One region of the Streptomyces sp. NPDC024687 genome, then DNA from elsewhere that is predicted to be linked to it. Evidence: riboswitches for the same ligand, from Rfam matches in the RefSeq annotation. Region 1 holds a riboswitch; the other holds the start of a gene.
What was found. Region 1 has a riboswitch for glycine ahead of gcvP (aminomethyl-transferring glycine dehydrogenase). Riboswitches for the same ligand answer to the same signal wherever they lie in the genome.
Positions count from the first base shown of each region.

Region 2: it holds a riboswitch for glycine, as region 1 does, so the genes downstream of both, gcvT (glycine cleavage system aminomethyltransferase GcvT) here and gcvP (aminomethyl-transferring glycine dehydrogenase) in region 1, are expected to answer to the same signal.

Region 1 covers NZ_JBVHLJ010000004.1:10,312-13,712, reverse strand. The annotation lists gene gcvP (aminomethyl-transferring glycine dehydrogenase) at 1-2,189, opposite strand, end outside; glycine riboswitch at 2,365-2,460, opposite strand; gene ACZ39I_RS16730 (PRC-barrel domain-containing protein) at 2,584-2,961, shown strand; gene ACZ39I_RS16725 (DNA polymerase IV) at 3,307-3,401, opposite strand, start outside.
Region 2 covers NZ_JBVHLJ010000003.1:749,494-752,894, forward strand. The annotation lists gene gcvH (glycine cleavage system protein GcvH) at 1-293, opposite strand, end outside; gene gcvT (glycine cleavage system aminomethyltransferase GcvT) at 392-1,510, opposite strand; glycine riboswitch at 1,562-1,675, opposite strand; glycine riboswitch at 1,676-1,773, opposite strand; gene ACZ39I_RS15315 (AAA family ATPase) at 1,956-2,624, shown strand; gene ACZ39I_RS15320 (enhanced serine sensitivity protein SseB) at 2,692-3,401, shown strand, end outside.

The sequences.
Region 1 (3,401 bases):
TGCGCCCGTACGCCGACCGGACCGACGCCCGGGCCGCCGCCCCCGTGCGGGATGCAGAAGGTCTTGTGCAGGTTCAGGTGGGAGACGTCACCGCCGAAGTGCCCCGGCTTGGCCAGTCCCACCAGAGCGTTGAGGTTGGCCCCGTCGACGTAGACCTGCCCGCCCGCCTCGTGCACCTGCGCGCAGATGTCGGCGACGTGCTCCTCGAACACCCCGTGCGTCGAGGGGTACGTGATCATCAGCACCGACAGCTCGTCGCGGTACTGCTCGATCTTGGCCCGCAGGTCCTCGACGTCGATCTCACCGTCCCCTGCGGTCTTGACGACGACGACCTTCATGCCCGCCATCACGGCGCTGGCGGCATTGGTCCCGTGCGCGGACGACGGGATCAGACACACGGTCCGCTGCTCGTCCCCGTTGGCCCGGTGGTACCCGCGTACGGCGAGCAGCCCGGCCAGTTCGCCCTGCGACCCCGCGTTGGGCTGCAGCGACACCTTGTCGTACCCGGTGACCTCGGCGAGCTGTTCCTCCAGCTCGCGGATGAGCGTGAGGTAGCCCTGCGCCTGCTCGGCGGGCGCGAAGGGGTGCAGCTGCCCGAACTCGGGCCAGGTGACCGGCTCCATCTCCGTGGTCGCGTTGAGCTTCATGGTGCAGGAGCCCAGCGGGATCATGCCGCGGTCCAGCGCGTAGTCCCGGTCGGCCAGCCTGCGCAGGTAGCGCAGCATCGCGGTCTCGGAGCGGTGCTGGTGGAAGACGGGGTGGGTGAGGACGGCGTCGCCGCGCAGCAGCGCGTCCGGCAGCGCCTCCTCGGTGGCCGCGTCCAGCTCCTCGATGTCGGCCTCGACCCCGAAGGCGTTCCACACGGCACTCAGCTGGGCCCGCGCGGTGGTCTCGTCACACGCGATGGACACATGGTCGGCGTCGACGAGGTGGAGGTTGACGCCGTTCCGCCGCGCCGCGGCCACGGTCTCGGCGGCCTTCGCCGGCACCCGCACGGTCAGCGTGTCGAAGTAGGAGCCGTGCACGACCTCGACCCCGCCGGCCGTCAGCCCCGCGGCGAGGATGTTCGCGTACCGGTGCGTCCGCCGCGCGATGCCCCTCAGCCCGTCGGGCCCGTGGTAGACGGCGTACATCCCGGCCATGACCGCGAGCAGCACCTGCGCGGTGCAGATGTTGCTGGTCGCCTTCTCCCGGCGGATGTGCTGCTCACGCGTCTGCAGAGCGAGCCGGTAGGCCTTGTTGCCGTCGGCGTCCACGGACACGCCCACGAGCCGCCCGGGCAGGCTCCTGGCGAACTTCTCCTGTACGGCCATGTATCCGGCGTGCGGCCCGCCGAATCCCATCGGCACGCCGAACCGCTGGGTGGTCCCGACCGCGATGTCCGCCCCGAGCTCGCCCGGCGACTTCAGCAGGGTCAGCGCGAGCAGATCGGCGGCCACGGTCACGAGCGCGCCGAGCTCGTGAGCCTGGTCGATGAGCGGCTTGATGTCCCGTACGACCCCGGAGGCGCCGGGGTACTGGACGAGCACCCCGTTGATCTCACGTGCGGCGACCTCGGCCGGGATCCCGTCGCTGAGGTCGGCGACGACGACCTCCAGACCGGTCGGCTCGGCGCGGGTCTGGATCACGGCGATGGTCTGCGGCAGCGCGTCGGCGTCGACGAGGAAGAGGCCCTTCTTGTTCTTCCCCATCCGGCGGGACAGTGCCATGGCCTCGGCCGCCGCGGTCCCCTCGTCGAGCAGCGAGGCGCCGGAGGTCGGCAGCCCGGTGAGGTCGGCGACCATGGTCTGGAAGTTGAGCAGAGCCTCGAGCCGCCCCTGCGAGATCTCCGGCTGGTACGGCGTGTAGGCCGTGTACCAGGCAGGGTTCTCCATGACGTTACGGAGGATGACGGGCGGAGTGAAGGTGCCGTAGTACCCGAGCCCGATCATGGAGTCGAGCACCTGGTTCCGGTCGGCCAGCGACCGCAGTTCGGCCAGCACCTCGGCCTCGGTACGCGCACCGGGCAGTTCCAGCGCATCGGCGTTCTTGATCACATCGGGCACGGCGGCGGCCGTGAGCTCGTCCAGCGAGCCGTAACCGACCTGCGCGAGCATCTTGGCGCAAGCCTCGTGGTCAGGGCCGATGTGGCGCTGCTCGAAGGGGATGCCCTGTTCGAGCTCGGAGAGCGGAGTGCGGTGGGCGGTCATTGCGGAGGCCTCCTGGTCTGACGCGACCTTCGAGGGGTACCCCGGCACGGGTACCCCGACGGCCTCCCCCTCTGTCATCTCGACCTGAGAGCTTCACCGGCCGCCCGAAGGCCGCCGGCTTTCACCGTCGGTGAGAGCGGAAGCCGTCGACACCCGCCCTGCTTTCCAGAGTGACCTCGTCCGTGCGGTACGTGAGCCTGAGAGATTCCGGGGAGGATTTGCTCCTTCGGCGCCTCCGATGGTGTCCGGAGGACTCTCCCGCACGGGATCAGCAGCCGCTGGCAAGCCTACCAGCGAGGGCGCCGCACGGGTCTTCGAGTGGCCGCACACCCCGATGTGCTCTTTCGTAGTGTTTACGACCGCTTCGGATGATTTGCGACCAAGTGGAGGGCACGTGCAGACCGACATCGATCCGCGCAACCTGATCGGCCGCAAGGCGTTCGACCGCAACGGCACCAAGATCGGCACCGTTGACGAGGTCTACCTCGACGACGCGACGGGCGTGCCGGAGTGGGCTGCCATACGCACCGGCCTCTTCTCCCGGGACGCCTTCGTCCCCCTGGAGCCGAGCGAGCTGGTCGACGGCACCCTGCACGTCCCCTTCGACCGCAGCCTCATCAAGGACGCCCCCGACTTCGGCGTGGGCCGCCACCTCTCCCCCGAGCAGGAACTCCAGCTCTACCACCACTACGGCCTCGACCTGGCGGCCCCACCCCCGTTCCCGGACCGGGACTTCGGCAAGCTGGCCGGCACGGGAGACGCGGAAGCCTGACGCCGCGCCCGCCGACGAACCCGTCACGGGTGGTGCGGACGCGCACGGCAACGGCTCGGCCGACTTCAGCCGAGGATCACCGACACGGAAGGTCCGCACCCGCCCCGGCTTCGCAGCACAAGCCCCGTCAACCGCCCCACCACGCCCCCGTCGGCCGCCCACTGCGGTCAACCCCACTGGGGCCATCCGCGCCCGCCAACGAACCCGTCACGAGTGATGCGGACGTGCACCCATCACCTCGACCAACGGCAACGGCGCAGCCGACTCAAGCCCAGGATCATCCACAAGAAACGTCCGCACCCGCCCGGCTTCGCAGCACAAGCCCCGTCGGCCGCAACGAACCCGTCACGCGTGTTGCGGACGTGAACCCGTCACTTCGACCAACGGCAACGGCTCGGCCGACTCCAGCCGAGGATCATCGACACGAAACGTCCGCACCC
Region 2 (3,401 bases), on a different contig from region 1:
CCCTCGAAGGGGGCGGAGTTGACCAGTGCCGGGTCGCTGACGACGTCCTCGTTGACCTCGGTGACCTCACCGGAGACGGGGGAGTACAGGTCGCTGACCGACTTGGTCGACTCCAGCTCGCCGCAGGTCTCGCCCGCGGTCACCGTGTCACCGACCTCCGGGAGCTGGACGAAGACGACATCGCCGAGCGCGTTGGCCGCGTGCTCCGTGATGCCGACCGTCGAGACGCCGTCCTCGGCGCCCGACAGCCACTCGTGCTCCTTGCTGTAGCGCAGCTGCTGGGGGTTGCTCATGGCCTGGATTCTCCTGTACGCGGGGGAGTGCTGGTGAAGGGGGGACTGCGGAAGGCGTGCGTGAGCAGCGACTCTGGGCCCAGCATCACCTACGGCGGCTACTTCTGGCGCTTGTAGAACGGCAGCGCCACGACCTCGTACGGCTCGTGGCTGCCCCGGATGTCCACACCGACACCCGTCGTGCCGGGCGTCGCGTGCGCGGCGTCGACGTACGCCATCGCGATCGGTTTGCCCAGCGTGGGGGAGGGGGCGCCGGAGGTGACCTCGCCGATCACCTCGCCGCCCGCGACGACCGCGTACCCGGCCCGCGGGACGCGACGCCCCTCGGCGACGAGCCCGACCAGGACACGCGGGGGGTTCTCGGCGGCGCGGGAGGCGGCTGCCTCGAGCGCCTCGCGCCCCACGAAGTCCCCCTCCTTCTCGAACTTCACGACCCGCCCGAGCCCGGCGTCGAAGGGGGTCAGCTCCCGTGAGAGCTCGTGCCCGTACAGCGGCATGCCCGCTTCCAGGCGCAGCGTGTCCCGGCAGGACAGCCCGCAGGGGACGAGCCCGACGCCCTCGCCGGCCTTGGTCAGCGCCTGCCACAGCTCGACCGCGTGCTCCGGCTTCACGAACAGCTCGAAGCCGTCCTCGCCGGTGTACCCGGTGCGCGCGATCAGCGCCGGCACCCCGGCGACCGTGCCCGGCAGACCGGCGTAGTACTTGAGACCGTCGAGGTCGGCGTCGGTCAGGGACGCGAGGATGCCGGGGGACTCCGGCCCCTGTACGGCGATCAGCGCGTAGGCGTCCCGGTCGTCGCGCACCTCGGCGTCGAAGCCGGCCGCGCGCTCGGTCAGCGCGTCCAGCACGACCTGCGCGTTGGAGGCGTTGGCGACCACCATGTACTCGGTCTCCCCGAGCCGGTAGACGATCAGGTCGTCGAGGATGCCGCCGTCGGCCTGGCAGATCATCGTGTAGCGGGCCCGGCCGACACCGACCGAGGCGATGTTGCCGACCAGGGCGAAGTTCAGCAGCCCGGCCGCCTGCGGCCCGGTCACGGTGATCTCGCCCATGTGGGAGAGGTCGAAGAGCCCGGCTTTCGTGCGTACCGCGGTGTGCTCGTCGCGCTCGGAGCCGTACCGCAGGGGCATGTCCCAGCCGGCGAAGTCGGTCATGGTCGCACCGAGCGAGCGGTGCAGGGCATCGAGCGCGGTGAGACGGAGTTCAGAACTGCTCATCGGACGGTCGTCTCCAAGGATCCCAGGACATGGGTGTGACGGGCGAGGTATTCCTCCCCATCTGTCATCGGAACCTGAGAGGTTCGCCCCGGCCACACGAGTGGCCGGTGGCTTGCACCGTGGGTGGGGCCGCCGTCGAGTCGGCGGCCCGCTTTTCAGATGTGCCTCGCCCGCGCGGTAACGGGGCCTGAGAGATTCAAGGGAGGGACTTGCTCCTTCGGCGCCCGGGTACACGTACCCCGGGACTCTCCCGCGCGGATTCAAGCGGCCGGTATGCAGTTGGCGCCGACATCATTGCACGCATCCGACGCCCACGGCAGGGCCGCCCCGGCCCCTCCCTTCTGTAACCGGCTCGTGACGGTACGCGTACAGAAACACGAGAGATCATCCATTACCTTCTCTTTACGCTCGGTGGGGAGGGGAAGCCCGACCCCGGAGGAGGACGATGACGGTGAACAGGACCACGGCGTACGCGACGACCTCGGGGCTCGCGCTGCCCGAGCAGCCCGCGGCCCCGGCGGTCGAGACCCCGGGGGCCCGCCCGGTCGTCCGTGACCTGCGCGACCGCGCGGGCCACAGTCCCCGCGCCCTGCTCTTCGGCCCGGGGGACGTCGTCGTCATCACCGGCCTGCCCGGCAGCGGCAAGTCCACGCTGATGAGGCGTGCGGTCAGGGGCATCCGGATCGACTCCCAGGACACCCGCGACCGCTGGGACGGCCGGCTGGCCCGCTTACTGCCGTACGCCGCCTACCGCCCCCTGGTCCGGCTCGCGCACTACGCCGCACTGCGCCGCGCCCTGCGCTCCGGCGAGGGAGTGGTGGTGCACGACTGCGGGACGCAGGCCTGGGTGCGGGGCTGGCTGGCCCGCGAGGCGCGGCGCCGGGGCGGCACCCTGCACCTGCTGCTGCTCGACGTCACCGCGGACGCCGCGCTGGAGGGTCAGCGCGAGCGCGGCCGGGGGGTCTCGCGGTACGCCTTCCTGCGGCACCGGGGGGCGGCCGCCCGGCTGATCCGCTCCGTGGAGCGCGGCGACCTGCCCCAGGGCTGCGGTTCGGCGGTGCTGATCGACCGGGACGCGGCGGACGTCCTGCGGCGGATCGGGTTCACGGGCTGAGCCACACATCCTCCGCACCCGCTAGCCTTTCAGCCACATCAGCGGTTCACAGCAGGCGGTCACACAGATGGACTTCCCGGCGGATCTTCCCGCGCACTTCCCGGCACAGTCGGCACACCCCCATCCGCACGGCGGATGGCCCGGCAACGAGCTGGAGGAGGTGCTCTCGGCCTCCCTCGGCATGCCCTCGGCGGGCGCCCGGATCATCGAGGTGCTCGGCCGCAGCTTCGTCTGGATCCCCCTGCCGAACGGCGGCGGCCCGCACAGCGGCCCCCTCGACCTGCCCACCCTGGAGATCGAGGGCCAGGCGTTCGTCCCGGTCTTCAGCTCCGAGGAGCAGTTCCGCCAGGTCGTCGGCAGCCATCTGTCGTACACCATCGCCCCGGCGGTCGAGTTCGCCCGCGGTCTGCCCCCGCACGTGGGCGTCGCGGTGAACCCCGACGGCGTGGTCGGTGTCCCCCTCCCGCCCGCCGCCGTCGCCGACCTGTGCCGGGTGGGCCGCACCCCGCTGGACGGGCCCAACACCGGCGGCCGGGTCAAGCTCTACGAGCCGGACTGGCAGGACGACCCGGTCGACTTCCTGGCAGCCGCGTCCGCCGAGTTCGCGGCCACGGGAGTGGTCCTCACGGCCCGCCGCTGCCTGGCCGTCATCGAGACCGCCGACCCGGTCATGTTCGTGGGCGTGGAACTCTCCCAGTGGGAGGGCGACCTGCGCACCCTGCCGATGGACGCCCTTGGCCGGGCCCTGGGCCGGACCCTGGTGCCCTGGCCGGTCAA